Regions from separate parts of the Erwinia amylovora genome, predicted to be linked through region 1. Evidence: predicted binding sites of a transcription regulator. Region 1 holds the regulator's gene; each other region holds the start of a gene.
The links. Region 1 encodes CRP, which controls carbon source genes, mostly activating them, when cyclic AMP is high. Its sites were predicted from a motif close to ATGTGANNNNNNTCACAT; they were not measured.

Region 1 (7,590 bases):
GTTGATTGAGCCTGTCGATATTGCCGAAGGTATGGAGCGCTTTGCTGCGGCCGTCGAGAAGGTGCTGGCGTAGGTGCTGCGTTAACCAGGCGGCGGCCCGGTTTGAGGTCGCCGCCCGGACGATTTACCTAACCGATTTATCATCCAGTGGCCATGGTGAGGGCGCTGGCTCCAGGCCAGCGATGAAATGGTGTGCATGGTGTTGAGGTGGTCGAGAATGCGCTCGATGTGGCCTTCGAGGAGAGTCACCGGGCCATGCTGGAAATTGTCCGGCGCCTCCAGCACGTTGCTTTCTGAACCCGGCCCGTCATATTCCAGCCGCTGCTGGCAACGTTGCAGAGCGATCTCGCAGGACTGAAGATAGCGCTCCGCCAGCGAGGCGGTCAGCATAGTGTGTTCCCGCGCCATAATCGTCATGGCGTTAATATGTTCAACGATAAGCTGGCTGTGGGTTACCCACAGTTTCATATCGGACAAATAGCGGGAATCGAAGCCAGGCTCCTGCATCGCCTGATTCAGGGAGTTATACAGCGCGTTATGCGCCTGATTAACTTTGATACGCTGGTTTGCCAGCTTGCTGACATCCTGTTCACTACCCAACAACATCTGCAGCGCCTCCTGATAAGCCTCCAGCGCATCATGCGCGTTCTGGCGCAGCAACCCGCTCTGCCACTGTGGCCACAGCCAGATGTTGCCGCCAAGGGCAATCAGGCAGCCCATCAACGTATCGATCAGGCGCGGCAATAAGAAGCTCTCGCCGTTTAGCGACAAAAGTTGGAGAGAATACACCGCCGTTACGGTAAAGCCCACCGTCGCCCAACCGTAGAACTTGCGTAAAATCAGGTAACTGGCCAGGGTGATGGCCAGCATCACCAGTAATGTCATTGACTCAGGAGCATGCAGGCGCAGGGCCAGTGCGGCAACCGCCAGCCCGGCCAGGGTGCCAAGCGCACGGTGCTGGATGCGGACCCGGGTGGCACTGTAGCCGTTCAGGCTGACAAACATCATGGTCATCAGTATCCAGTACGGCTTCGGCATAGCCAGAAACAGCGCCAGCGTACTGGCGAAGGTCAACATCACCGCATAGCGTGCGGCGGTGCGCAAGGCGGTAGACTTAAGCGAAAGGTAGCTTTTCAGCGCCGGCAGCAGCGGCAGGTGGCGCTGACGGTCAGCCATCAAATCGCGGCGATAAAGCGGGCGTTGAGTGCGCAGCACGCGCGCAATACGGCTGAAATGGTAGTAGCAAAAATTACCCACCGGATTATCCGGATGCTGACGCACGATCTTCTCCAGCGCTTCCAGCGGCAGTTCCATCTCAAAACGTCTGGGGAAGCGGTGATACAAAATATCGTCAGCCAGCTCGCGCAGACGTGCGGCGATGCGCTGCGCATTCCAGCGGATCACCGCCTCGGCGTGGCTCTGACGCACCAGTTTTTGCACGTCTTCCGGCTGATGCAGACTGACGGCGATGTGCTCCTGCAGGTCAAGCGCCACCTGGAAAGCGCGCGTCAAAGGCTGGTAATGCTGGTTGCGATTGGCTGCCAGCATATGAATTTGCTGGTAACAGGTAGTGATAAGATCGACGGCCTTTTGCTGGCGAGCAAACAGCGGCGGCATAGCGGATGAGGGGTCGTTTAGCTGGTTTAAATGGCGATACTTTGCCTCGCAATAGTCGGCCAGCTCGCGGTACAGCAGGCTAAGCGTTTCGCGCATCGGCTGCTCTTTCCACAGCCAGAACCAGAACCAGTTAAATACCCCGTACCAGATGGTGCCAAGGATATACAGTAACGGAGGTTGCCACATCGGTACTTTGCCAGCGAGGCTCAGGGTGAATATGGCGGCAATCAGCGAGGCAGGCATCAGGCGGGCATGCAGCGGGCCGATCTCGCCGGTGATCCCCAGCAACATCGCCATCAGCAGCAGGATCAGCGGCAGCGGAACCCCCTGAGCGCCGGCATACTGGATAATAAAACTGCTGCCGGCGAACAGGCCTCCGCCCAGCATCAGGCGTTCAAAGAAGTGTTTGTGCGGCGTATCCAGCCCGGCATTGTTACAGCAGGCGGGAACCAGTGAGAACAGCAGACCTTTCTGTAAGTCTCCCAGCAGCCAGCCCAGTGCAACCGGCAAACACAACACCAGTGTTTGCCGCAGCGCGTAGTTCACTTCAGGTTGATAAATGATTCTGCGCCACATCCGCCGCACCAGATAGAAAAAGGCGCGACAGAGGCTGGCGCGCCGTGGGTTCAGGGGCGATTAACGCGTGCCGTAAACGACGATGGTTTTACCGTGTGCGGAGATCAGGTTTTGATCTTCCAGCATTTTCAGAATACGACCGACCGTCTCGCGCGAGCAGCCGACAATCTGGCCGATCTCCTGACGCGTTATTTTGATCTGCATCCCGTCCGGGTGCGTCATTGCATCGGGCTGTTTTGCCAGATTCAGCAGCGTCTGGGCAATGCGTCCGGTCACATCAAGGAAAGCTAAATTACCCACTTTTTCCGAGGTGACCTGCAGGCGACGCGCCATCTGCGAAGACAGGCGCATCAGGATGTCAGGGTTGACCTGGATCAGCTGCCGGAATTTTTTGTAAGAGATTTCAGCTACTTCACAGGCTGCTTTGGCACGTACCCAGGCACTGCGTTCCTGGCCCTCTTCGAAGAGGCCCAGCTCGCCGATAAAATCACCCTGGTTGAGATAAGAGAGGATCATCTCTTTGCCTTCCTCATCCTTGATCAATACCGCTACTGAACCTTTGACGATGTAGTAAAGGGTTTCCGCCTTCTCACCCTGATGTATCAGCGTGCTTTTGGATGGATATTTGTGAATATGGCAATGGGACAGGAACCATTCGAGAGTAGGGTCTGTTTGCGGTTTGCCGAGAACCATTCGCTGTTATCCTCTGTTGTCGTCGTACCTGAATACATCCGGTTTACCCCGCAGCAAGTTTCACGATCCCCTTGCTGCCGCGCGTAAATTGATTGGGATATACGGGGGCTGAATCCCTGCCAGGCTTTGTTATAGTCAAGCGTTCCGACAGGGAAGGAACGGGCCGCTCCGGGGCAGGCCGTATGCTGTCGTTTCGTTATCACCAACATCATGATGCCGGTGAAATTTACAGCCTCGTTTGTAGCACAGCTTGGGATGGCTGTCTTCTGTTGTCTCGCTTCAGCATAGTCAGAAAAAGAGAGCGTTGCCGTTTTAATCACGGCGGCGTACTCTGCTGTAACTAAATGAATTGGAGGATGTTGTTATGCAGGCACGGGTTAAGTGGGTCGAAGGGATGACGTTTTTGGGAGAATCCTCATCTGGTCATCAGGTGCTGATGGATGGTAATTCGGGCGATAAAGCGCCAAGCCCAATGGAAATGGTGCTGATGGCCGCCGGCGGCTGCAGCGCCATTGACGTGGTGTCAATTTTGCAAAAGGGCCGCCATAGCGTGGCTGACTGCGAAGTGAAGCTGACCTCAGAACGCCGCGAAGAGGCACCGCGTATCTTCACCCGCATTAACCTGCATTTTGTTGTCAGCGGCAAAGCGCTGGCGGATAACGCGGTAGCGCGTGCGGTCGATCTCTCTGCGGAAAAATACTGCTCGGTGGCGATTATGCTGGGCAAGGGGGTGGAGATGAGCCACAGTTATGAAGTGATCGAACTGACCTGATCCCGCCCATCCTCTTAGCCGTAAAAGGAAAGAACTTCAGCCGATTTTCTTTCCTTCAATCAACCGCTTAACCAGCGGCCCCATGATCAGCTCCATCGCCAGCCCCATTTTTCCTCCCGGCACCACCAGGGTTTTGATATGTGAGATAAACGAACCCTGCAGCATGGACAGCAGGTAAGGGAAATCGATATCTTCCAGCCCCTGAAAGTGGACAACCACGAAACTCTCATCCAGAGAGGGGATGCCACGGGCGGCAAACGGGTTGGAGGTGTCCACCGTCGGGACGCGCTGGAAGTTGATATGGGTGCGTGAAAACTGCGGAGTAATAAAGTTGATGTAGTCCTCCATTGAACGCACCACGGAGTCCATCACTGCTTCGCGCGAATGGCCGCGTTCGCTGGTATCGCGCACCAGTTTTTGGATCCACTCAAGGTTGACGATGGGCACCACGCCAACCAGCAGATCCACGTTTTCCGCCACGTTATGCAGCGGGGTGACAACGCCGCCGTGCAACCCTTCATAAAACAGCACATCGGTCGGTTCTGCCAGCGGCTGCCACGGCGTAAAGGTGCCGGGCACCTGGTTCCAGGGCACGGCTTCATCGTAGGTATGCAAATACTTACGCGACTTTCCTTTACCGCTGCGACCATATTCGCTGAATGTACGCTCCAGCAGTGCGAAATCATTCGCTTCCGGGCCAAAATAGCTGACGTGTTTACCCATATCGCGCGCTTTGCGGATCGCCATATCCATCTCCGGGCGGGTAAAGCGGTGGAAGCTGTCTCCTTCTATTTCTGCTGCATGCAGGCCCAGCTGCTGGAAGATCTTCCTGAATGCCAGGCTGGTGGTCGTGGTTCCTGCCCCGCTGGAGCCGGTAACGGCGATAACCGGATGTTGAGTCGACATAGCGTACTACTTCCTTAAAAAACGGGTGGCCCTGCATTGGTAACATGCTTTGTCGACACATGTCATCAATACGGCAGCGATGAAGCTGATATAACCTGGCGGACGGGGTTAGCCGCGAAACTGGCCGCGCGGCATAATGTTGACCGACTCGTGCAGTTCAGACCACACCAGCACCACCTCGCCGCAGCTCAGCTGACGGCGAACATCGGCGACTTTCTGTTCCAGCGATCGCTCATGCTCGCCATAATCGGTGCCTTCGCGCAGCACAAAGGATTCAATCAGGTTATCAAGTGTTGCCGAATCGAGCTCTTTCCAGGGAATAATCATCAGTTGTCCAGCCAGGTGGTAAGCCATTGCGGAATGCGTTGCTCCAGCCACATTTGTGGGCTGCGCAGCGTTCCGCCTACAAAACCAACGTGCCCGCCATGCTGCGTCAGCTGATATTCAACGTTTGACGGCAGCAGGGCAGGATCGGGGATCACATCAGCGGTCATAAAAGGGTCATCCTGCGCGTGAATGATCAGCAGCGGCTTACGCACGCCGGGCAGCAGCGGCATGGCGCTGCTGCGGCGGTAATAGTCGCTGGCATCAATAAAGCCATGAGCGCGGGCGGTAATCGCATTATCAAAATCACGCAGCCGGCCAATGGATTCGAGCTGCGCCAGGTCGACGGGCAGCGTGCCCGGCCAGGCATGCAGTTTCAGCAGGTTAAGCAGATAACGCTGATAAACACGGAAAAAGCCCTGTTCCAGCCGCCGGCTACAGGGTTCCAGCATCAGCGGTGCAGAAACTGCCACCGCGGCGTCGAGCAGGCAGTGATCCCCCTGCTTGCCCAGCAGGCAGGCCAGCATATTCCCGCCCAGCGAGAAACCCACGGCGGCGGTCGGCACCCGGCCCCATTCAGCGCGCAGCCACTGTAAAAAGTAGCTGGCATCACCGGTTTCGCCAGAGTGATAGATGCGGTTCAGGCGGTTGGGTACGCCGCTACAGCCGCGAAAGTGCATCACCACGCCCAGCCAGCCACGCGCTTTCAACGCCTGCAACAGGCCGTGCGCATAGGGGCTGTGAAAGCTGCCTTCCAGGCCGTGGAACAGCACCACGCGCGGCTTATTGCGCGCCCGGGCCGGGTTTTCGCTCCAGGCCAGGTCGACAAAATCACCGTCCGGTAGCGTCAGTCGCTGCCAGTGCGCTTTCAGCGTCACCCGGCGGCGCACCAGGCGCGGCAGAATGGTTTGCAGATGCGCGTTGCTGGCCCCTGCCATTGGGCGAAACGGGTTTTCAGCCAGGCGATCAAAAATCATGTGGTCAGAGCTTGTCGGATCCATAGCGCGCTGTTAGCTTCATCAGGTTGTTTATTTTTCCGGGGGGTGAGGAGCACCCGTTCTATGGAACTGAGTCAGTTTTTATCCATGTCAGGCTTTCTCTGGGTTGCTGCCATTACGCCCGGTCCTAATAATATGTTACTCACCGCCTCCGGCGCGAATTTTGGTTTCTTTCGCTCTCTGAGTTTGTTGATGGGCATCATGATCGGTATGCAGGCTATGCTGCTGATGGTGGCGTTTGGCGTCGGCGGACTGATACTGCTTTATCCCTCCCTGCATCTTTTTTTCAAAGTGGCGGGTAGCGTTTATCTGCTGTGGCTGGCGTGGAAAATTGGCAGCGCCGACTATGAAAAGCTGGATACCGACAAGACTCCGGCCGCGCGGATGCCGTTCTGGCAGGGCGGCCTGCTTCAGCTTATCAATCCTAAGGCGTGGCTGATGGCGCTGGGAGCCGTTGCCAGCTTTAGCCTGGCGGGTGAAGCTTATCGTACCTCGGTGGTGGCTATCAGTATTGCTATGGCGCTGGTCAATGCGCTGTCCGGCGTTATCTGGTTGGGATTTGGTACGCTGATTGGCCGCATTTTGCGCAGTCGCCGCGCCTGGACGTTGTTTAACGTATTGATGGGTTTAGTGACCGCAGCCTGCGTCCTGCTGATTTGGCGCTGAAGGCCCGGCGGGAATGGGTGCTAACCGTCGACCTGAAGCGTAAATCAGGCTTAACGCCGCTTATGGCTCTATTCCGGCAATAGAATGCGTGAAAAGTGCTAAGCACCTTTTGTTATAAATAATAATTTTTAATTACTTTATCAGGACAGATACGCCCGGTTACAAAGGAGTCATACAGCAATAACCATCGAGCGGAACGTGCTATGGCGGGTAAATTTTCGGTTTCCATTCTGGCGGCGGCACTGTCGCTGACGGCACTCAGCGTACAGGCGGTGGAGGTCACCATTGCCTATCAGACATCGGCAGAGCCGGCGAAAGTCGCGCAGGCCGATGGCACCTTGGCTAAAGAGAGTGGTGCTAAGGTCGACTGGCGCAAATTCGATAGCGGCTCAGGCGTGGTGCGCGCGCTGGCTTCCGGCGATGTACAGATTGGCAATATCGGCTCCAGCCCGCTGGCCGTTGCCGCCAGCCAGCAGGTACCGATTGAAGTCTTCCTGCTGGCCTCACAGCTCGGTAATTCTGAGGCGCTGGTGGTGAAAAAAGAGATTAACCATCCGCAAGACCTGATCGGCAAACGTATCGCCGTCCCCTTTATCTCCACCACCCATTACAGCCTGCTGGCAGCCCTCAAACACTGGGGCATCAGGCCCGAACAGGTGCAGATCGTCAACCTGCAACCACCGGCCATTACCGCCGCCTGGCAGCGCGGCGATATTGACGGTGCTTACGTCTGGGCGCCGGCCGTTAATCAACTTGAAAAACAGGGGAAGGTGCTGACCGACTCATCCCAGCTGGCCAAATGGGGCGCGCCAACGCTGGATGTCTGGGTGGTGCGCAAGGATTTTGCCGAACAACATCCTGACGTGGTGACCGCTTTCGCCCGCAGCGCGCTGGCCGCGCAAAAAAACTATCTCGATAATCCGCAGCAGTGGCTGAAGCAGGATGAATATCTCGGCAAGCTGTCGCGCCTGAGCGGCGTGCCTGTGGCACAGGTGCCCGCACTGGTGCAGGGAAATACCTATTTCGGTGCAAGGCAAC
Region 2 (7,590 bases), 980 kb from region 1:
TACCACTAAGCCAGCTAAATACTTTGGCCCGTATTTGTTTAAGAATAAAGCAAGAAAAGGGAATATCAGGTAAAACTGAAACTCTACGGCAATAGTCCATATTGGTCCGGAAGGATAGAATTCGTGACCCCATCCAGTATATGAGTTACCGGTATTAAGCTGTAACGTTAACACCCTGAATATGTCCATGGGCGTAGACTGCTGCCTGCTACAGCAGATCAAAATAAATACAAGAAAAACTAAAAGCGGGAATATCCTTAGTATTCTGTTATAGATGTAGCCCGAATAACGTATTTTGTTTTCACCGCAGTTGCTTATCAGGCAAAAAAGAAAACCGGTAAGAACTAAGAAAAATGACACGCCGCTCGATCCATTTTCCAGCCACAGTCTGAAAAATGCGTTAACAGAGTATGTCCCGTCCCAGTTAATGTCTCCGCGAAAATGATGTAGCATAAGCAACACGGCGGCAAAAAAACGTAGGTGATCCAGGCGCTCCATATAATTAATATTAAGTGATTTCAATATCTTGTCCAGGATAATCAGTTGTTTTTGGGTGGGGTTTTGAAGTGAACCATTCTTCATCAGAACATCGCCGATCTTATTACATCTCTGAGTGTAGTCAAGATTTTCAGCAGCAGCGTCAGGTATGATGGCCTCAACGCGAGGGGGAAGCCCTCTTGTGGCGTTAGCACGGTGGGATGAGAGCACAGCAGGGCTGACGATCTTACCTGTTCATCGTGACCGCTCTCGGCCATGTCATCGTCACGATACGCTGCCACCATAAGGATTCGATACCGACGATCCGTCATCGCAATGGAGAGCATAGGGGCGCAGTATCTGGATCGACTTATGTTTGTTAAACTGCTTAGCTAAAACCAATATGAGTACACGCTTGAGTACATAATTCAGGGTTACAGAATGACAGAGTTAGTAAAAGCCTTTGAAATAGAGCGCCGCCGCACTTTTGCCATCATTTCTCATCCGGATGCCGGTAAAACCACCATCACCGAAAAAGTGCTGCTGTTCGGGCAGGCAATCCAAACCGCCGGTACGGTAAAAGGCCGTGGCTCCAGCCAGCATGCCAAATCTGACTGGATGGAAATGGAGAAGCAGCGTGGCATCTCCATCACCACTTCAGTGATGCAGTTTCCCTATCGCGGCAGTCTGGTAAACCTGTTGGATACCCCGGGGCACGAAGACTTCTCTGAAGATACCTACCGTACCCTGACGGCGGTGGACTGCTGTCTGATGGTGATTGACGCGGCAAAAGGCGTTGAGGATCGCACCCGCAAGCTGATGGAGGTCACCCGTCTGCGTGACACGCCGATCCTGACCTTTATGAACAAGCTGGATCGCGATATCCGCGACCCGATGGAGGTCATGGATGAAGTGGAAAGCGAGCTGAAAATCGCCTGTGCGCCCATCACCTGGCCGGTTGGCTGCGGCAAGCTGTTTAAAGGCGTTTACCATCTGTATAAAGATGAAACCTACCTGTATCAGTCCGGTAAGGGCCATACCATTCAGGAAGTGCGCATTGTCAAAGGGCTGGATAACCCGGAGCTGGATGCGGCCATCGGTGAAGACCTCGCCGCGCAGCTGCGCGACGAGCTGGAGCTGGTGCAGGGGGCCTCGCACGAATTCGACCGTGACGCGTTCCTCAAAGGCAAGCTAAGCCCGGTTTTTTTTGGTACGGCGCTGGGTAATTTTGGCGTTGACCATATGCTGGACGGGCTGGTGGAGTGGGCGCCGTCGCCGATGCCGCGTGACACCGATCTGCGTACCGTTTCCGCTGGCGATGAGAAATTCAGCGGTTTTGTGTTTAAGATCCAGGCTAATATGGACCCGAAACACCGTGACCGCGTGGCGTTTATGCGCGTGGTATCCGGTAAGTACGAAAAAGGCATGAAGCTGCGCCAGGTACGTACCGGTAAAGACGTGGTGATTGCCGATGCGCTGACCTTTATGGCCGGTGACCGATCACACGTTGAAGAGGCGTATCCCGGCGACATTATCGGCCTGCATAACCACGGGACTATCCAGATCGGCGACACCTTCACCCAGGGCGAGAATATGAAGTTCACCGGCATTCCGAACTTCGCGCCGGAACTGTTCCGCCGCATTCGTCTGCGCGACCCGCTGAAGCAAAAACAGCTGCTGAAAGGGCTGGTACAGTTGTCGGAAGAGGGCGCTGTACAGGTGTTTCGTCCGGTGCATAACAACGATTTGATCGTTGGCGCGGTGGGGGTGCTGCAGTTTGATGTGGTGGTGGCGCGGCTGAAAAGTGAATACAACGTTGAGGCGATTTACGAAGCCATCAACGTCTCTACCGCCCGCTGGGTTGAATGCGACGATGTGAAGAAGTTTGACGAATTCCAGCGTAAAAATGAGATTAACCTGGCTCTTGACGGCGGTGATAACCTGACCTACATCGCCCCGACAATGGTCAACCTGAACATCACTCAGGAGCGTTATCCTGACGTGACGTTCCGCAAAACCCGCGAGCATTAATCTCGCTTTATGCCGACGGCGGCGGGCCTCCCTGGTCCGCCCGCTTACAGACTGCTCCTAAAAACCTGTTTTTTGCTGCTTTATCAATCAATCGCTCTACCGTTTCCGGTGAAATCCTGATTACCAACTATATTCATTGCCACAGGACGAAAATATGCGGCGCGGTTGCTGCAACGTTCACAGGCGATAGCACCATGCCGACCCCTACAGTCACGTCGTTTGTGGCTGAAAAACTCACCGTTGTGAGTGAACCAAGACAAAAGGAACAAATCGATGATGAAGACTAACATTGCAAAAACTCTGATGGCAGTAATGGTAGGTTCTGTACTGGTAAGCGGTTCTGCTCTGGCAGACGAATCGTTGACCAATAAAGCGCAGACCAGCGCGGACAGTGCAGGCGCCAAGCTCGACAGCTCGATGAAAAAAGTTGGCGGCTATATGGATGACAGCGGCGTTACCGCTAAGGTGAAGGCGGCGCTGGTTGATGACGAAGCGATCAAAAGCACCGATATCTCTGTTGAGACCCACAGCGGCGTGGTAACGCTTAACGGCTTCGTGGCTACGCAGGATCAGGCAGAAAAAGCAGTAGCGGTAGCGAAGAAAGTCGAAGGCGTGAAGTCCGTTAGCGACAAACTGCATGTGAAAGACAGCACCAAACAGAGCGTGAGCGGTTATGCCGGCGACACGGCAACCACCAGCGAAATCAAAGCTAAACTGTTAGCGGACGACATCGTACCGTCACGCCATGTGAAGGTCGAAACCACTAATGGTGTCGTACAGCTAAGCGGTTCGGTAAAAACTCAGGCGCAGTCTGAACGTGCCGAAGGCATTGCTAAAGCCATTGACGGCGTGAAAAGCGTTAAAAACGATCTGAGCGTGAAGCCGTAACCGGTTGGCGGCCCCATACCGGGGTCGCTACCCGTACCACCCGTTAAGAAATAGTCCGGCCAAATTCAGGCCAGCCGGACGCTAAGCAATAGTCCGATTTCACTACAGGTAAGGAGGGGCTTATGTTTCGTTGGGGTATTATCTTCCTGGTTATTGCGTTGATTGCAGCGGCATTAGGTTTTGGGGGGCTGGCGGGTACAGCAGCATGGGCAGCTAAAGTTGTCTTCGTTGTCGGTATCGTTATCTTCCTGATCAGCCTGTTCACCGGCCGTAAGAAGCTATAATCAATTGCTCAAGCGCATTGCAAAGGTTGGCAGCAAGCGCTCCACGGCGGTAAATGATGACGGGTATCCTCTTTACGCGCCGTAACTGAGAGGATACCTGACTTGGGCATACACATTCCGATTACCCCTGGTAACATCGAGCCGCTAAGGCTACAGCGATTCCGGCCAGGCAAGCTTGCCCTGGTGTGCGAAGGCGGCGGACAGCGCGGTATTTTCACGGCAGGCGTGCTGGACGAATTTCAACGTGCACACTTCAACCCATTTCATCTGATGCTTGGCACTTCTGCCGGGGCGCAAAACCTTTCAGCCTTTGTCTGCGCACAGCCAGGTTATGCCCGCCGGGTAATTATGCGTTACACCACCAGTAAACGTTTTTTTGATCCTCTGCGCTTTGTGCGCGGTGGGCACTTGCTCGATCTTGACTGGCTGATTGAAATCACACGCAAAGAGCTGCCGCTGGCAATTGAAGCCGGTGAGAAACTGTTTGCCTCCGGGCGCGAGTTTTATATGTGTGCCTGCCGCAGCGACGATTACAGCGCCAGCTACTTTGCACCCACTTCAGAAAACTGGCACGATTTAATCAGGGCTTCCAGCGCCATACCGGGCTTCTGTCGTCGCGGCGTTAACCTGGCGGGCGTCAGCTATCTGGACGGCGGTATCAGCGATGCCATCCCGGTGCGTGAGGCGGCGCGGCGCGGGGCTGAAACTATCGTCGTTATCCGTACCGTTCCGCCGCAAACCACCTTGACGCCACACTGGCTAAAAAGGGCGGAACGCTGGTTGAGCGATGGCGCACTGCAACCGCTGGTCAACATCATTCAGCTGCATGAAGAGAGCTATCTTCAGACCCAGCATTTCATTAACCAGCCGCCGGGTCAGCTACGTATTATTGAAATCTATCCGCCGCACCCGCTGTCCAGCATGGCGCTCGGCAGCCGGGTGGCCTCGTTAAATAAAGATTATCATTTGGGCAGACGCTGCGGACGTTACTTCCTTGCCACGCTTGGCGAGTGGTTGAACGAGGATACTCAACGGGTGCATCAGCAGATTGTGATACCGCCAGCCCCCGTGGCCAATGAGGCAAACCGTCTGGGAGCGAGAGTGGAACCACGGGTGGGTGCTGATTCTGATTACAATAAGGGGTCGCTGGCATGACGCCATGTTTTGTCGATACGCACTGCCATTTTGATTTTCCGCCATTCGTTGGCGATGAACAGGCAAGCCTGCAACGAGCCGCTCAGGCCGGGGTAGAGAAAATCATTGCCGTCAGCGTATCGGCCACGCATTTTGATCGGGTGATGGCGCTGGCAGAACGGCATTCTGCGGTGTATGCCGCGCTCGGGCTGCATCCGATGGCGGTGGCAGAGCATAATGAGCAAAGCCTTGTCGCGCTTGAACAGCATCTGCAACGGCGTCATCACAAAGTGGTGGCCATCGGCGAGACCGGCCTCGATCTGTTTATCGACCACCCGCAGTTTGAGCGGCAGCAGGCATTGCTTGATGCGCAGCTGCGCCTGGCGCGCGATTACAGTCTGCCGGTGATCCTGCATTCGCGCCGTACTCATGACAAGCTGGTGCAGCAGCTGCGCCGTATCGATCTGCCGAGGCGTGGCGTGGTGCACGGTTTCGCCGGGAGTGAACAGCAGGCGCTGGCGTTTATCCGCGCCGGTTATGCGATTGGCGTAGGAGGCACGATCACCTATGAACGTGCCAGCAAAACCCGTCACACTGTTGCCCGCCTGCCGCTAACCTCACTGCTGCTGGAAACCGATTCACCCGATATGCCGCTGCAAGGTTTCCAGGGGCAGCCCAACCGTCCTGAGCGAGTCAGAGATATCTGGCACGCCCTGTGCGCTCTGCGCGACGAACCCCCGCAGCAAATAGCTGAAACGCTACGCGAGAACACCCTTACCCTGTTTGGCGTATGAATACGGAGAGCGGCAGCCTGACGATCCTCTGATGTGATAATTCTAACATTATTCTGACGTTTACTTCGTGCCCGTTGCCGCCTCTGGCAGCCGCTTGACGATGATCGCCGCGAAATTCATCTCACAATGATGCCACTGTCCTATGCTGTTCGTGAATCTTCCCACAAAATAATGACCCACAGGCTGTTATAATCCTCACATTGCGGGCGATCTCCGGCGTGAGCCTGTCAAACGCCCCCATCCAACTTTTCTGGAGATAATCATGTCTGATGTCAAAACTCAGGCGCTGCGCGCGCTGCAACTGATGGATTTAACCACGCTCAATGATGATGATACTGATGCCAAAGTGCTCGCTCTCTGTCGTCAGGCGAAATCTCCGGCCGGTAACACCGCTGCCATCTGCATCTATCCGCGCTTTATTCCACTGGCGCGCAAAACGCTGCGTGAGCAGGGGACGCCGGAAATTCGCATTGCCACGGTGACTAACTTCCCCCACGGTAATGATGATATTGAGATTGCGCTGGCGGAAACCCGTGCGGCGATTGCTTACGGGGCCGATGAGGTTGACGTGGTATTCCCGTACCGTGCGCTGATGGCCGGTAATGGCACCGTCGGCTTTGAGCTGGTAAAAGCCTGTAAGCAGGCGTGTTCGGCAGCGAATGTGCTGCTAAAAGTGATTATTGAAAGCGGTGAGTTAAAAGAGGACGCGCTGATCCGTCAGGCGTCAGAAATAGCCATCGATGCCGGTGCCGATTTCATCAAAACTTCCACCGGAAAAGTGCCGGTCAACGCCACGCCAGCGGTAGCGGAGATCATGATGCGTACTATTGCCGCGAAAGGTGTTCACCAGCAGGTTGGCTTTAAGCCAGCCGGTGGCGTACGTACCGCAGAAGAAGCGGCGCTGTATCTGCAACTGGCAGACGACATCCTTGGACCGGACTGGGCTGATGCGCGTCATTTCCGTTTCGGTGCATCCAGCCTGCTCGCCAGCCTGTTAAACGCAGCGGGGTTTAACAGTGCTGCCAGCGACAGCAGCTATTAATCATTGCGCATCCACCCCGTGTCTGATTAACCATCCTGCACTGCGTTTGCGTATCCAAAACGGCGACTGCCATCACGCCAATATGGACCCGTATCATTGATGGCATTGATCTGGGAGTCATTGTGTTTCTGCCACAAGAAATCATCCGCAAAAAACGTGATGGTCATGCACTGAGCGAAGAAGAGATCCGTCAGTTCATCAACGGCGTGCGTGACAACTCGGTTTCAGAGGGGCAGATCGCCGCGTTGGCGATGGCGATCTGGTTCCGGGATATGACTCTGCCGGAGCGTGTGGCGCTGACTATGGCGATGCGTGATTCCGGTTCGGTACTCAGCTGGCAGGCGCTGAATCTCAACGGCCCGCTGGTGGACAAACACTCAACCGGCGGCGTTGGCGACGTCACGTCGCTGATGCTTGGCCCGATGGTGGCCGCCTGTGGCGGCTATGTGCCGATGATCTCCGGTCGTGGGCTTGGTCATACCGGCGGCACGCTGGATAAACTGGAAGCCATTCCCGGTTTTGATATTTTCCCACCGGACGATCGCTTTCGCCAGATTATCAAACAGACAGGAGTGGCGATCGTCGGCCAGACCCGTTCGCTGGCTCCGGCGGATAAGCGCTTCTATGCCACGCGTGATATTACCGCCACGGTAGATTCCATCCCGCTTATTGCTGCCTCGATCCTTGCCAAGAAACTGGCTGAAGGCCTGGATGCGCTGGTCATGGACGTAAAGGTTGGTTCCGGGGCGTTGGTGCCGACTCTGCCCCAGTCTGAGGAGCTGGCGCAGGCTATTTTTGGCGTAGCAAACGGTGCCGGTTGTAAAACCACCGTGCTGTTAACCGATATGAACCAGCCGCTGGCTTCCAGTGCCGGTAATGCGCTGGAAGTGCGTGAAGCGGTGCAGTTCCTGACCGGCGGGTATCGTAATCCGCGCCTGCT
Region 3 (7,590 bases), 430 kb from region 1:
CCTGTTCTTCGGTACGTGACGACAGATCGTTATTGCCAGAGGAAATCTCGCTCGCTCCGCTGTGGATGGCATCAGAACCCTCTCTCACCTTGCTAACCGTAAGTACCAGTGCTTGCTGCATCTCTTGCAGGCTGGCCGCCAGCTGGGTCATCTCGTTACGCCCTTCCACCGCAATAGCGTGTGTCAGGTCGCCGTTAGCAATATGTTGAATATGAGCAACGTGAGCTTTAAGAGGGCGAAGCAGGCCCCGGCTAATGCCGCTCCACACCAGTGCGATAGTCGCAATACTGGCCACCAGCACGCCTGACAGGGTCCAGAGGGTATAACGGTAAGCATCATTGCTGGCGAGCACGCCACGTGCTATCAGCTGATTATTCGCATCCTGCCAGGCGACATAGGATTTCAGCAGCACCTCCCGCTGGCTTTTGATATCGGAGATGAAATCGGGGTTAAAGCTTCCTGTTTCGAGTTTTGTTATTTGCCCCAATAGCGCCGCTTTATATCCCTGATTGCTTTCTTGTAATGCAACGATCGGCTTCTCTACTTTTTGCTTATCGGATAAAAGTCCATGAAATGCGACCAGTGAAGCTTCTGCGTTGATCAAATGATTTTTTGCCAGCGTTAACTTGTTTTTATAGTCGCTTTTAGTATGTGGCTGGCCTTGCGTTTCAATCAGAAAGAGTATGACGGCCTGATTCAAAGCATCACGCGCCTGATCCAGCGAATCCCAGGCGCCGTCCATTGGCTGTTGCTGCTCGCGGATGTGCTGATTAAACGCGAAATTATCCTTATCATTTTGGGCGGTCCTAAGAAACATACTGCCTGTAAATAATTGCAGAGTGACGAATAACACGATGACGCCTACCATGCCGTTGACCAACTTTATGCGCTTGAACATGTTTAACCTTGGTGTTGTTGAGAAGAGAAAAACCAGCAAAAGCATTATCGACGTCAGGCGGAGAGAGTTTAATTGATGCGATCAGGTAAGACGGCCAGCAGAGTGGATAGTTTAATTTACATGCAATTCAAAGCAGTATCTCCGGACAATCCGGGCAGGTTTGACCTGCCCCCTCGACGGCCTTATTTTTCTGCGGCGATGCGCTGCCTGATATGGTCAGCACGCGCCTGTGAGGCCGGGTGCGAATCAAACAGGCTGCTGGCATGGCTACCTTCCATTTTCGCCAGTTTTTCAAAGCTGGTCACCAGCCCCTGCTGATTGATGTTGCGTTTTTTCAGCAGATCGAAAGAGTAGTCATCAGCCTGAGATTCCTGGCTCTGCGAGAACTGTGCGTTGACCAGTTTTTCGCCCAGATCGCCCAGCTCGGACTGCGATAGCGAAGCGGTAACCCCACCGACGGAAGCGGCAGCGCTACGCGCGGCGGTGGTAGCCCAGGCCAGCTGCATGGCTTTACGCGAGTGACCCAGCGCAACGTGGCCCATTTCGTGGCCGAGCACGCCTTCGACTTCGTTATCGCTCATCAAATCCATCAGGCCGCTATATACGCGAATGCAGCCGTTCGCCATCGCCCAGGCGTTGACGTCTTTGGTCAGATAAACTTTGTAGTTGGCCGGGGTGCCGTTGATATTATCTCCCAGCGCAGCGGCGATTTTTTTCAGGCGTTGAGCATAGGGGCTGCTGTCAGGCGCAATTTGTGCTTCGCCATCCATCTGCTGGCAAGACTTGTCGCTCAGCTCCTTAACCTGCACATCACTCAGGGTCGCGGCCTGCCAGGCCTGGGTGCCAGACTGCATCAGGGCATTACTGTCAAAATTCTGACAGCCGGAAAGCAGGCCAGCCAGCGCCAGCGCGATGCAAGAGATACGTTTATTCATTCCAGTGATCCATTCAGGTAAAAATGAGTAAAAACAGAGTGTTGAAACCTTTCGCCGGCGGCATAAGCCGCCAGCACAGGGAAGTTATAACGCGAGTTGCCAGAATTGCATAGTCGGCCTGCACCCAAACTGCAAGTTATGTAATTTTTTTAGCCCCTGCGCCATGTACATGTTACCCGTGTTTCATGTACATTGATGGTCGACTTTCCTTTGGCTTTGCCTTATAACTCATTCATTACAATAGGTTAAGGACGGCGAAGCGTTAAATCCGACCTGGAGTAGAAAATGTCTTCTCGCAAAGAGCTTGCCAACGCCATTCGCGCATTAAGTATGGATGCGGTGCAAAAAGCCAAATCCGGCCACCCGGGCGCGCCAATGGGCATGGCTGATATCGCCGAAGTACTGTGGCGTGAATTCCTCAACCACAATCCAACCAACCCGCTGTGGGCCGACCGCGATCGCTTCGTGCTGTCTAATGGGCATGGCTCAATGTTGATCTACAGTCTGTTGCATCTCAGCGGTTACGATCTGCCGATTAGCGAACTGGCCAACTTCCGTCAGCTGCATTCCAAAACCCCGGGGCACCCGGAGTACGGTTATACCGTGGGCGTTGAAACCACTACCGGGCCTCTGGGCCAGGGCATCGCCAACGCGGTGGGCATGGCGATTGCGGAGCGTACGCTGGCGGCGCAGTTTAACCGCCCGGGTCATGAGGTGGTAGACCATAACACTTATGTGTTTATGGGGGACGGCTGCATGATGGAAGGCATCTCTCATGAAGTCTGCTCGCTGGCGGGAACGCTGAAGCTGGGCAAGCTGGTGGCTTTCTATGACGACAACGGCATCTCGATTGATGGTCATATTGACGGCTGGTTCACCGACGATACGGCGCAGCGTTTTGAGTCTTACGACTGGCACGTTGTGCGCGGCGTGGACGGCCATGATGCGGACGCGATAAAAAAAGCAGTGGAAGAAGCCAAAGCGGTCAGCGACAAGCCTTCGCTACTGATGTGTAAAACCGTTATCGGTTTCGGCTCACCGAACAAAGCCGGTACGCATGATTCCCACGGTGCGCCGCTGGGAGATGAAGAAATCGCCCTGACCCGTAAGCAGCTGGGGTGGAACCACGCGCCGTTTGAGATCCCACAAAATATCTACGCACAGTGGGATGCAAGAGAAGCCGGACAGGCTAAAGAAGCGGCATGGAACGATAAATTTGCTGCCTATGCTCAAGCCTTCCCGGAGCTGGCAGCAGAGTTCAGGCGCCGTATCAAAAATGAGTTGCCGGCTAACTGGGCAGCTGAATCGCAGAAATTCGTTGAACAACTGCAGGCTAATCCGGCGAAAATCGCCAGCCGCAAGGCCTCGCAGAACGCCATTGAAGCCTTTGGTAAACTGCTGCCGGAATACCTTGGCGGCTCTGCTGACCTTGCCCCAAGCAACCTGACCATGTGGTCCGGCTCTAAACCGATTAACGAAGACGCAGCGGGTAACTATATCCACTACGGCGTGCGCGAATTTGGTATGACCGCTATCGCTAACGGTATCACCCTGCACGGGGGGTTCCTGCCGTATACGGCGACCTTCCTGATGTTCGTTGAATACGCGCGAAACGCGGTGCGTATGGCTGCACTGATGAAGATCCGTCAGATCATGGTGTATACCCATGACTCCATCGGATTAGGTGAAGACGGTCCGACTCACCAGCCGGTTGAACAGCTGGCTAGCCTGCGTGTGACGCCGAATATGAGTACCTGGCGTCCGTGCGATCAGGTTGAATCTGCGATTGCATGGAAATACGCCATTGAACGTCACGACGGCCCAACGGCACTGATCCTTTCGCGCCAAAACCTGGCGCAGCAGGAGCGTACCGCTGAACAGCTGGCTAACGTTGCCCGTGGTGCTTACGTGCTGAAAGACTGCACCGGGACCCCGGAAGTGATCTTCATCGCCACCGGTTCTGAAGTGGAACTGGCGGTTGGCGCCTATGACAAACTGACGGCTGAAGGGCGTAAAGCGCGCGTGGTTTCTATGCCGTCTACCGATGCTTTCGATAAGCAGGATGCCGCTTACCGTGAGTCGGTGCTGCCGAAAGCTGTCAGCGCCCGAGTGGCGATTGAGGCGGGCATCGCTGATTACTGGTTCAAATATACCGGCCTGAACGGCGCAATTGTGGCGATGACCAGCTTCGGTGAGTCGGCCCCGGCAGAGAAACTGTTCGAGCTGTTCGGTTTCACCGTCGATAACGTGGTCGCCAAAGCGAAAGAACTGCTGTAACGCTGTATTAGCGGGCGGATCGACGATCCGCCCTTTTCCCCGCTGTCATTGCCCGTTTTGTGACGCAGATCGAAAGTTACGCGCCGCAATTGATCCCAGTCATTCCCATTATTCCTTAGTTCTATTACTCTGGCTGAAGCGTTTCAGTTTGCGTTTGTACGCGGGTCATTAAGCTGTCTTACGGCAATAATTTTCTGTACAAATTCCGACGGCTGGCTCAGGCTAAACATCCAATTTCAAGATGATTTCAGATTTGGAGTGCTATGACCGTTCGCATTGCCATTAATGGTTTTGGTCGCATTGGCCGCAACGTTTTACGGGCGCTGTATGAAACCGGACGACGGGCTGAAATTACGGTGGTGGCGATTAACGAATTGGCAGATGCGGCCGGGATGGCGCATCTGCTGAAATACGATACCAGCCACGGGCGTTTTGCCTGGGACGTTCGTCAGGAGCGCGACCTGCTGACGGTCGGTGATGATGCCATTCGCCTGCTGCATATTCCGGAGATTCACACTCTGCCCTGGCGTGAACTGAATGTCGATATCGTGCTGGATTGCACCGGGGTGTACGGCAGTCGTGCCGATGGAGAAGCTCACCTGAAGGCCGGTGCCAGGAAAGTGTTGTTTTCGCATCCGGGCGGCCACGATCTGGATGCCACGGTGGTGTATGGCGTTAATGAAAAAGAGCTGCTGCCCGAGCATCTGCTGGTGTCGAACGCTTCCTGCACCACCAACTGCATTATCCCGATTATCAAGCTGCTGGATGATGCCTGGGGTATTGAATCGGGTACGGTCACCACCATTCACTCGGCGATGCACGACCAGCAGGTGATTGATGCTTATCACCCGGATTTGCGCCGTACCCGCGCCGCCAGCCAGTCGATTATCCCGGTCGACACGCGGCTGGCCGCCGGAATAACGCGCATATTTCCAAAATTTAACGATCGCTTCGAAGCGATCGCGGTGCGCGTACCGACGATCAACGTGACGGCGATCGATCTCAGCGTCAGCGTACGTGATGCGGTGAAAGCGTGCGAGGTCAATGCCCTGCTGCACAGTGCGTCGGTGGGGGCATTTAATGGTATAGTTGACTACACGGAATTACCGTTAGTCTCTATTGATTTTAATCACGATCCGCACAGTGCCATTGTAGATGGCACCCAGACCCGGGTCAGCGGTCAGCACCTGATTAAAACTTTAGTCTGGTGTGACAACGAATGGGGCTTTGCTAACCGCATGATCGATACCACATTAGCAATGGCTTCCAGCGGTTTCAGCCAGGACGCGGCTGCGTCAATAAAACTTTGAGAATCAACGAGAGGGTTCACCATGTCTGTAATTAAGATGACCGATCTGGATCTTGCGGGTAAACGCGTTCTGATCCGTGCCGATCTGAACGTGCCGGTAAAAGAAGGGAAAGTGACGTCTGATGCACGTATTCGCGCTTCTCTGCCGACCATCGAAGCGGCGCTGAAGCAGGGCGCTAAAGTGATGGTTACCTCCCATCTGGGTCGCCCAACCGAAGGCGAATACAACGAAGAGTTCTCTCTACTGCCGGTGGTCAACTACCTGAAAGAAAAGCTGGGTGCAGATAACGTTTCTCTGGCGAAAGACTATCTCAACGGCGTTGAGCTGGCTGCTGGCAAGCTGGTGGTGCTGGAGAACGTGCGCTTTAACAAAGGCGAAAAGAAAGACGACGAAATCCTCTCTAAGAAATATGCCGCGCTGTGCGACATCTTTGTGATGGATGCTTTCGGCACCGCACACCGCGCGCAGGCTTCTACCCACGGCGTGGGTAAGTTTGCCCCGGTCGCTTGCGCAGGCCCGCTGCTGTCGGCTGAACTTGAAGCCTTGGGCAAAGCGTTGAAAAGCCCGGCACGCCCGATGGTGGCCGTGGTGGGTGGATCTAAAGTTTCTACCAAGTTTGACGTGCTCAACTCACTGGTCAAAATCGCCGACACCGTGATCGTCGGCGGCGGCATTGCCAATACCTTCGTGGCTATTGAGAACAACGTGGGTAAATCCCTGTACGAGCCAGATTTCGTTGATGCGGCAAAAAAACTGCGTGACGAGTACGGCATCCCGGTTCCGGTTGATTCACGCGTGGGCACGGAATTCTCTGAAACTGCGCCATCCACCGTGAAGAAAGTCTCTGAGGTTAAGGATAACGAAGAGATCATGGACTTCGGCGACGAAACCGCACTGGCAATGGCTAACCTGCTGAAAAATGCCAAAACTATCTTGTGGAACGGCCCGGTAGGCGTGTTCGAATTCCCTAACTTCCGTAAAGGGACTGAAATCGTTGCCAATGCGATCGCAGACAGCGATGCATTTTCCATTGCCGGTGGCGGTGATACGCTGGCAGCCATAGACCTGTTTGGCATCGAAGATAAAATCTCTTATATCTCCACCGGCGGCGGAGCTTTCCTCGAATTCGTAGAAGGTAAAGTTCTGCCGGCGGTTGCCATGCTGGAAGAGCGTGCAAAGCAGTAAACTCTGCGGCGGGGCGAAGTTCCCCGCCTGAATGATCCAACCGATTCCATTTAAACGGCCGACAAAAAACAGGACAAGCTAACATGTCTAAAATTTTCGATTTCGTAAAACCAGGCGTTGTCACCGGTGACGACGTACAGAAGATCTTTAAAGTGGCGAAAGAAAACAAATTCGCCCTGCCAGCGGTTAACTGCGTGGGTACTGACTCCATCAATGCCGTGCTGGAAACCGCCGCGAAAGTAAGAGCGCCGGTCATCATCCAGTTCTCTAATGGTGGCGCCGGCTTTATTGCCGGTAAAGGTCTGAAATCAGACCAGCCGCAGGCTGCTGCTATTTTTGGCGCCATCTCTGGCGCGCATCACGTACATCTGATGGCCGAGCATTACGGTGTGCCGGTAATCCTGCATACTGACCACTGCGCGAAGAAACTGCTGCCGTGGATCGACGGATTGCTGGAAGCGGGCGAAGCGCACTTTGCTAAAACCGGTAAGCCACTGTTCTCTTCTCACATGATCGACCTGTCTGAAGAGTCTCTGGAAGAAAACATCGAAATTTCCAGCAAATACCTGGCGCGCATGGCAAAAATCGACATGACCCTGGAAATTGAACTGGGCTGCACCGGCGGCGAAGAAGATGGCGTCGACAACAGCCACATGGACGCTTCCGCACTGTACACCCAGCCAGAAGACGTAGACTACGCTTACACCGAACTGAGCAAAATCAGCCCGCGTTTCACCATTGCAGCGTCTTTCGGCAACGTACACGGCGTATACAAGCCAGGCAACGTGAAACTGACCCCGACCATTCTGCGCGATTCTCAGGAATTCGTCAGTAAAAAACACAACCTGGCGCACAATGCGCTGGACTTTGTGTTCCACGGGGGTTCAGGTTCATCCGCTGCCGAGATTCAGGAATCGATCAGCTACGGCGTGATAAAAATGAATATCGATACCGATACCCAATGGGCAACCTGGGACGGCATCCT
Region 4 (7,590 bases), 1.3 Mb from region 1:
TTTATTATCCTGATCATCATTAACTTTATGGTCATCACCAAGGGTGCCGGGCGTATTGCCGAAGTTGGTGCACGTTTCACCCTGGACGGGATGCCGGGCAAACAGATGGCGATAGATGCCGATCTCAACGCCGGACTGATTGGCGAAGAGGAAGCCAAGCGCCGTCGCCAGGAAGTCACCCAGGAAGCCGATTTCTACGGTTCAATGGACGGTGCCAGTAAGTTTGTCCGCGGTGACGCGATTGCCGGACTGATGATCATGGTGATCAACGTGCTTGGCGGTTTGATGATCGGCATTATGCAGCATGATATGTCGGCGGGAATGGCGGCAGAAACCTATACGCTGCTGACCATCGGCAACGGACTGGTCGCGCAGATCCCAGGTCTGGTGATCTCTACCGCTGCCGGCGTGGTGGTCACGCGGGTGGTCAACGAGCAGGATGTTGGCGAGCAGATGATCGGCCAGCTGTTCAGCTCGCCACGCGTTATCTTGCTGGCAGCAGGGGTGATCGGCCTGCTCGGTCTGATCCCCGGCATGCCGAACGTGGTGTTTTTACTGTTTACCGCCGTGCTGCTGGGCATCGCCTGGTGGCTGCGCGGCCGTCAAGGCCAGCAAGGCGCACGTCCCGGTAGCCCGACGGAATTGGCGGAAGATAAGGCGCGGGCCGAAGCCGAAGCGGCACAGGTCAATGAAGCTACCTGGTCAGACGTGCAGATGGAAGACGTGCTCGGGCTGGAAGTCGGCTACCGGCTGATCCCGATGGTCGATCAGGAACAGCAGGGCCAGCTGCTGACGCGCGTACGCGGCATCCGTAAAAAGTTTGCCCAGCAGATGGGCTTTTTGCCGCCGCCGGTGCATATACGCGATAACCTCGATCTCTCTCCCACCTCCTACAGCATCTTGCTGAAAGGCGTTGAGATCGGTCGCGGCGAAGTGATACCGGAACGCTTTATGGCGATCAACCCGGGTTGTGCGGAAGGTGACGTACCGGGCACCGCCTGCGTAGAACCGACCTTTGGCTTACCCGCCCTGTGGATCGATGAGGTACAGCGCGAGCTGGCACAAACGTTGGGCTATACCGTGGTCGATCCCAGTTCGGTGGTCGCTACCCATCTGAATCATCTGATCAGCATCCATACCGAAGAGCTGTTTGGTCGTCAGGAAGCGCAACAGCTGCTTGACCAGCTGACCAAACAGTCACCTAAGCTGGTAGAAGACCTGATACCAGGGGTGATCTCGCTGACCACGCTGCATAAGGTGCTGCAAAACCTGCTGGCCGAACGTATTGCCATCCGCGACATGCGCACCATCATCGACACGCTGGCCGAATTTGCCAGCGCGCAGAGCGATGCCGATGAATTAACCGCCCGCGTACGCGTGCGGCTGGCGCGCTCAATCACCCATCAGTGGTTTACCGCTGACGACGATATTCAGGTGATTGGGCTGGATTTGTCACTGGAACAGCTGCTGGTGCAGGCTACGCAAAGCGGCAGCGCCATTGAGCCAGGTATTGCGGAAAACCTGATGAAGCAGACTGGCCTGGCGCTACAACATCAGGAAGGCATTGGAGCCCCGCCGGTGCTGCTGGTTAATCCCTCTCTGCGCCTGATGCTGTCACGCTATTTGCGGCGCATCTTCCCGCAGCTGGTGGTGTTGTCAAGTCAGGAGATTAATAGCCAGCGAAATGTGCGCATGACCTGGATGATCGGGGGGCAGTCGTGAAAAGCGCGCTGCCTGCCCTGCTGTTGATGCTGCCGATTGCCGTGCACGCCAGCCACGGCGGCGCCTGGAGCAGTCAGAGCTTCGGTGGCGTTATTTCTCGCGGCCAGCAGGAGATCACCAGCCGTCCGCTGCAGCCTGGCGCGCCGCTCCCCGCTTCGGCAACGGCAGCGCGGGTGGCATGGCGTATCACCCCCGACAGCGCGCCACCGCCGGATCTTAAAATAACGTTATGCAGCCGGGGGCGCTGCATGGCGTTGCCCGCGCTGGCCGGTGAGCAAACCTTACCGTCGTCATTTCCCGCCGACGGCCCTTTTCGTTTTATTTATTCCACGGTGACGCGAGGCTCCCTGCAACCCGCACTCACCATCCTCAGTAATCAGCTGACCGTCAACTATCGTACCGGCGCGCTATTGCGATGACGGGCAAGGCCGGCGCGTCCATCGCGCAGCGGCTGGCTGTCAGTCGGCGATCCCGGCCTTTATCTATAAGAATACTTATTCACTGGTGCGTTTAGCGCGGATTCAAAACCCTGCTATCTGCAACAAAATCGGCAGGATTTGCTCATTCAATACCAGGCAATCGTTTACCCCGACGTTTAGATGCCTGAACAGCACGTTAGCGATAAAGTTCACTCTGCACTGATTAATTTGTGATAAAAATCACACTTTAACCAAATCGAAATGAAACACACTTTGACAAGTGTGAGTGATATCTATTTGCTAGAGCGCTGACGGCGGCACACTGCCGCAGAATTCATGCGGGTGTTTTTGCCTTCGCGATAACCACCCATTTCGCCTGTAGAAGCGGCAACCCGACCTGAACGATAGCTGCCAGACAGGTCACTGAGCATGTGAAAAGCACTAATGAAATATAAAATAATCATGGCCGGAGCGCTGGCCGCGCTTTCTTATACCCAATCCTCCGTCGCTGAAACCGGCAACGCCGAATACGTTTCAGACTGGTGGCATCAGAGCGTTAACGTGGTGGGCAGCTATCACACCCGCTTCGGACCCAGGCTGAATAACGATGTGTATCTCGAATATGAAGCCTTTGCGCATAAAGACGGGTTGGATTTTTACGGCTATATCGATGTGCCTAAATTCTTCGGCACCGGCAACGGTAATAACGTCGGCGCCTGGGATGACGGTTCCCCGTTCTTTATGGAGATTGAACCACGCTTCTCCATTGATAAACTGACCGGCACCCAGCTGGGCTTTGGCCCGTTTAAAGAGTGGTATTTCGCCAACAACTACGTCTACGACATGGGCGATAACAAGGCCAGCCGCCAGAATACCTGGTATATGGGGCTGGGCACCGACATCGACACACATTCTGATATGGGCTTGTCTTTGAACGTATACGCCAAATATCAGTGGGAGAACTATGGCGCAGCTAACGAAGACCGCTGGGACGGTTACCGCTTCAAGGTGAAATACTTTGTGCCGCTGACCACACTGTGGGGCGGCAATCTGAGCTATATCGGCTTTACCAACTTTGACTGGGGTTCGCAGCTTGGTGATAACGCCAGCCCGGCACGAACCAGCAATTCCATCGCCTCCAGCCATATTCTTTCTCTCGGCTACGATCGCTGGCACTACTCGTTTGTTGCGCGCTACTTCCACAACGGCGGACAGTGGAACGACGGCGTGGTGCAGAACTTCGGCGCCGGGGATTTCACCGTGAAATCAACCGGCTTTGGCTACTATCTGGTGGTTGGCTATAACTTCTGACAGCGAACCGGCCTGCGCCAGGGACGCCAACATGGCTAACAGCTCAACGCGCCGACCGGCGCGTTTTTTTTGCCGCCGGTAAAACGTTATACTTGCTGGGCAATACAGCATCTGCAAACAGGAAGAGTTATGTGTGCCAAATTTGTTGACCACGACGTTACGCTGCGCCCGCTGGAGCGGGAAGATCTGCGGTTTGTCCACCAGCTGGATAATAACGCCAGCGTGATGCGCTACTGGTTTGAAGAACCGTATGAGGCTTTTGTGGAGCTGTCAGATCTCTATGACAAGCACATTCATGACCAAAGCGAGCGGCGCTTTGTAGTGGAGCATGCCGGAAGCAATGCGGGGCTGGTGGAACTGGTGGAAATTAATCACGTCCACCGCCGGGCGGAGTTTCAGATTATTATCGCCCCCAGTCATCAGGGCAAAGGACTGGCCAGTCAGGCGGTTAAGATGGCAATGGATTATGGTTTCTCGGTGCTGAATCTCTACAAGCTTTACCTGATTGTCGATAAAGAGAACGAAAAGGCGATTCACATCTATCGCAAGCTGGGCTTTGAGGTGGAAGGCGAGTTAATCCACGAGTTCTTTATTAACGGTGAATACCGTAACACCATACGTATGTGCATCTTCCAGCCTCAGTTTCTTGAGCGTTTCAAACCCGCACAGGGCATGGTGCAACCTGCGGCACAGTAAGCAGGCCGGAAATCCGGCCTGCTCTGGTTTAATAACTAAGCCCCGCGAGCGCCGACAGGACTCATCACCACCTGCAGGCGCGGCGGCTCAATTTTGTACATCCCGCCATAGAACGGGTCAACCACCAGCCAGCCAGGGAACCCGAGCAGTGGAATATTGCCCAGCAAATACCACAGGTTTGCGCTCTCTTTCAACGGCAGCGTCTGCGGCACATAGCCGGCACGCTCCAGCATGACCAGGTACTTTTTCTTACCAAAATAGTCGCCGCTGGACTTTGCCAGCGTCACGGTTTTTGGCGTATAGCCTTCTGCCACCGCTTTACCGCTCTCGTCCTGCACCACAAATTTCACCCCGGGGGGCTGGGTTTGCAGCGTCACATCCTGCGTCTCGCTGGAGACGATGGTTGCACACCCCGTTAATATCCACGCCGCTATCAGCGCTGCGATCGCCCGTTTCATCATTATTCCTGCATATGTCCAGTATGCTGACAGTCTAAGCCTGACCGGGTAAGTTTTCATTATTTACCCACGCATGCCAGCGGGGGAACACAGTGATTAATTAGCGCGTTATTCAGCCATTAAAGGGGAAACATTCTGCATGCCGTGGACGCGCATGCCTGCCAGTTCATTTTCTGCCGGTGAGATTATCCAAACATGCGCTCCAGATAACGCTCCAGCGCCATGCGGGAACTGAAACCGTGGGGAATACCGTAATGGTCGTTTGCCTCACCAACCAGATACATCGGGAAGCGGACATAGTGATCGCATGTTTTTACCTCCGAGGCAGCGGTAGCGATGGCCTGGCTTCGCTCTTTAAGCGTCGGGTGGATAACCAACGCGGTACGACCGAGGCGCGCTTCACGGTTGACATAGACATAGTCTTCACCGCGACGATAACCGTAGGTTTTGGTGGTTATCGCATCCATTTCAAACCCCACTTTTTCCAAAACGCGCGCTACCTCATCAGGTCGTAAATACATGCTTGTTCCTCTCAGTCTGCAAACCAGGCAACCTTACAACAGGCGCTGCCTTCAGGGCTTTCGGAATAATCCATAAACGCCGACCATCAGGCGGCACAATCTGAGCCAGTCCTGTAACTAATAGTCGATTTCCGCACAAAGTAACAAATATTTGGCTGCCTGAGGTCAACGGCATCGGTGCTGCAAACGCTTCAGAGATTATTTTTTGCCGTGATGATTGCCGGCGCGCCGATGCCGCAGTGGTTGACTCCGGCCCGGCACCCGCAAACGAAAGCGGATTTTTTTTTCGGCTATTTTTTCGCGCTGAGAGCTTGTGCCAGAGGACCTGTGTCGCGATGGTGCAAGATAAATCTGATGACCTGAAATTTGTATGGTTGCAATCCGCAGACGCTATATCTAGTATTTAGTGAAAGGGATAAACGCTATATGGTGTGTTTTCTGCTAAATCTCACTGACTGAGTGAGAGCCAATATAATCAACGCTCCGGCCAAGAAAGGAAATGCGAATCATGCGCATTATTATTTACACTAAAGATAATTGTGTCCAGTGCAACGCCACAAAAAATGCCATGGACAAGAAAGGGATTGATTACCAACTGATTAACCTCGACCACGAACCAGCCCATGTCGAGACCCTGAGGTCATTAGGTTACCGCCAGGTACCGGTGGTAATGGCTGAGCAGGAACACTGGAGCGGCTTTCGTCCGGACAAAATTCATGCGCTAAGCCATGCCGTTGCGGTGCGGGGGTAATCGCATGGCTTCGCTGGTTTACTTCTCCAGCCTGTCAGAAAACACCCACCGTTTTATCGCGCGGTTAAACCTGCCGTCACGCCGTATTCCGCTCGATTACGCGCAGCAGTTGCAGGTCAGTGAACCTTATATTCTGGTGGTGCCCAGTTACGGCGGCGGCACGCACCAGGGGGCGGTGCCTAAACAGGTGATCCGGTTTCTTAATCACAGCAATAATCGTCGGCTGATCCGCGGCGTTATTGCTGCCGGTAACCGTAACTTTGGCGAAGCTTTTTGCCTCGCTGGCAAAATTATTGCGCAAAAATGCCAGGTACCCTGTCTCTATCGCTTTGAGCTGATGGGTACCCCTGAAGATATCGCTAACGTCTACAACGGAGTAACCGAATTTTGGCAGCGACAGACAGCACATTCTTAGAGGCCGCGGAGGCTACGGCGGATTATCACGCGCTCAACGCGATGCTCAATCTGTACGACGATAATGGCCATATTCAGTTTGAAAAAGACCAGGACGCCACGCGCCAATACTTTATTCAACACGTCATCCCCAACAGCGTTCAGTTCAACTCCATCGCCGAACGTTTGCAGTTTCTGGTGGCGGAAGGCTATTACGAAGCTGAGGTGTTGAACGCATACCCGTTTGAGTTTGTCTGTTCGCTGTTCGCCCGGGCCACTGCACGCCGCTTTCGCTTTCAGACATTCCTCGGCGCATGGAAGTTCTATACCAGCTATACGCTGAAAACCTTTGACGGCAAGCGCTATCTGGAAAGTTTTACCGAACGCGTATGTATGGTGGCACTGACGTTAGCCAAAGGTGACCAGCCGCTGGCGCTGGCGCTGGCGGATGAAATTCTGAGCGGCCGCTTTCAGCCGGCCACGCCCACCTTCCTTAACTGCGGTAAGCAGCAGCGCGGCGAGCTGGTCTCCTGCTTCCTGCTGCGAATCGAAGACAATATGGAATCGATTGGCCGTGCGGTCAATTCGGCGCTGCAGCTCTCCAAGCGTGGCGGCGGCGTAGCGTTCCTGTTGTCAAACCTGCGTGAGGCCGGTGCACCGATTAAGCGCATTGAAAATCAGTCTTCCGGCGTGATCCCGGTGATGAAGATGCTGGAAGATGCTTTCTCCTACGCCAACCAGCTTGGTGCCCGTCAGGGGGCGGGGGCGGTTTACCTGCATGCGCACCACCCGGATATTCTGCACTTCCTTGATACCAAGCGCGAAAACGCCGACGAAAAGATCCGCATCAAAACTTTGTCGCTCGGCGTAGTGATCCCCGATATCACCTTCCAGCTGGCCAAAGATAACCAGCAGATGGCGCTGTTTTCACCGTATGACGTTGAGCGAATTTACGCTTTGCCGTTTGCCGATATCAGCATCAGCGAAAAATACCATGAGATGCTGGCGGATACGCGAATCCGCCGCACCTTTATCAATCCGCGTGAGTTTTTCCAGACGCTGGCGGAGATCCAGTTCGAGTCCGGTTATCCCTACATCATGTTTGAAGACACGGTGAACCGGGCCAATCCGGTCCACGGGCGTATCAATATGAGTAACCTGTGCTCGGAAATCCTGCAGGTTAACACCCCAACCGAATATAACGATGACCTGAGCTATCGACATATCGGCAAGGATATTTCCTGCAATCTCGGCTCGCTGAATATCGCCCATGCGATGGATTCTGCCGATTTTGCCCGCACGGTTGAGATCGCCGTACG

Region 2: deoC (deoxyribose-phosphate aldolase) is a predicted target of CRP. The motif match lies at 5,640-5,657, and genes of this name have one in related genera.
Region 3: epd (erythrose-4-phosphate dehydrogenase) is a predicted target of CRP. The motif match lies at 4,168-4,185, and genes of this name have one in related genera.
Region 4: JGC47_RS12810 (nucleoside-specific channel-forming protein Tsx) is a predicted target of CRP. The motif match lies at 2,370-2,387, and genes of this name have one in related genera.

Annotation. Positions count from the first base shown of each region.
Region 1 is NZ_CP066796.1:261,151-268,740, forward strand. It holds gene argD (bifunctional acetylornithine/succinyldiaminopimelate transaminase) at 1-73, shown strand, start outside; gene JGC47_RS01120 (YccS/YhfK family putative transporter) at 82-2,193, opposite strand; gene crp (cAMP-activated global transcriptional regulator CRP) at 2,254-2,886, opposite strand; gene JGC47_RS01130 (OsmC family protein) at 3,251-3,658, shown strand; gene JGC47_RS01135 (phosphoribulokinase) at 3,695-4,564, opposite strand; gene JGC47_RS01140 (YheU family protein) at 4,673-4,891, opposite strand; gene JGC47_RS01145 (hydrolase) at 4,891-5,889, opposite strand; gene JGC47_RS01150 (LysE family translocator) at 5,950-6,552, shown strand; gene tauA (taurine ABC transporter substrate-binding protein) at 6,756-7,590, shown strand, end outside.
Region 2 is NZ_CP066796.1:3,083,635-3,091,224, reverse strand. It holds gene JGC47_RS14120 (acyltransferase family protein) at 1-582, opposite strand, end outside; gene prfC (peptide chain release factor 3) at 919-2,508, shown strand; gene osmY (molecular chaperone OsmY) at 2,782-3,396, shown strand; gene JGC47_RS14105 (DUF1328 domain-containing protein) at 3,519-3,680, shown strand; gene JGC47_RS14100 (patatin-like phospholipase family protein) at 3,783-4,835, shown strand; gene JGC47_RS14095 (metal-dependent hydrolase) at 4,832-5,608, shown strand; gene deoC (deoxyribose-phosphate aldolase) at 5,871-6,650, shown strand; gene deoA (thymidine phosphorylase) at 6,773-7,590, shown strand, end outside.
Region 3 is NZ_CP066796.1:690,889-698,478, forward strand. It holds gene JGC47_RS03150 (methyl-accepting chemotaxis protein) at 1-898, opposite strand, end outside; gene loiP (metalloprotease LoiP) at 1,081-1,833, opposite strand; gene tkt (transketolase) at 2,119-4,110, shown strand; gene epd (erythrose-4-phosphate dehydrogenase) at 4,374-5,420, shown strand; gene pgk (phosphoglycerate kinase) at 5,442-6,605, shown strand; gene fbaA (class II fructose-bisphosphate aldolase) at 6,689-7,590, shown strand, end outside.
Region 4 is NZ_CP066796.1:2,785,983-2,793,572, forward strand. It holds gene flhA (flagellar biosynthesis protein FlhA) at 1-1,722, shown strand, start outside; gene JGC47_RS12805 (flagellar protein FlhE) at 1,719-2,141, shown strand; gene JGC47_RS12810 (nucleoside-specific channel-forming protein Tsx) at 2,586-3,452, shown strand; gene speG (spermidine N1-acetyltransferase) at 3,582-4,148, shown strand; gene JGC47_RS12820 (hypothetical protein) at 4,184-4,606, opposite strand; gene JGC47_RS12825 (DUF2002 family protein) at 4,792-5,127, opposite strand; gene nrdH (glutaredoxin-like protein NrdH) at 5,636-5,878, shown strand; gene nrdI (class Ib ribonucleoside-diphosphate reductase assembly flavoprotein NrdI) at 5,883-6,293, shown strand; gene nrdE (class 1b ribonucleoside-diphosphate reductase subunit alpha) at 6,335-7,590, shown strand, end outside.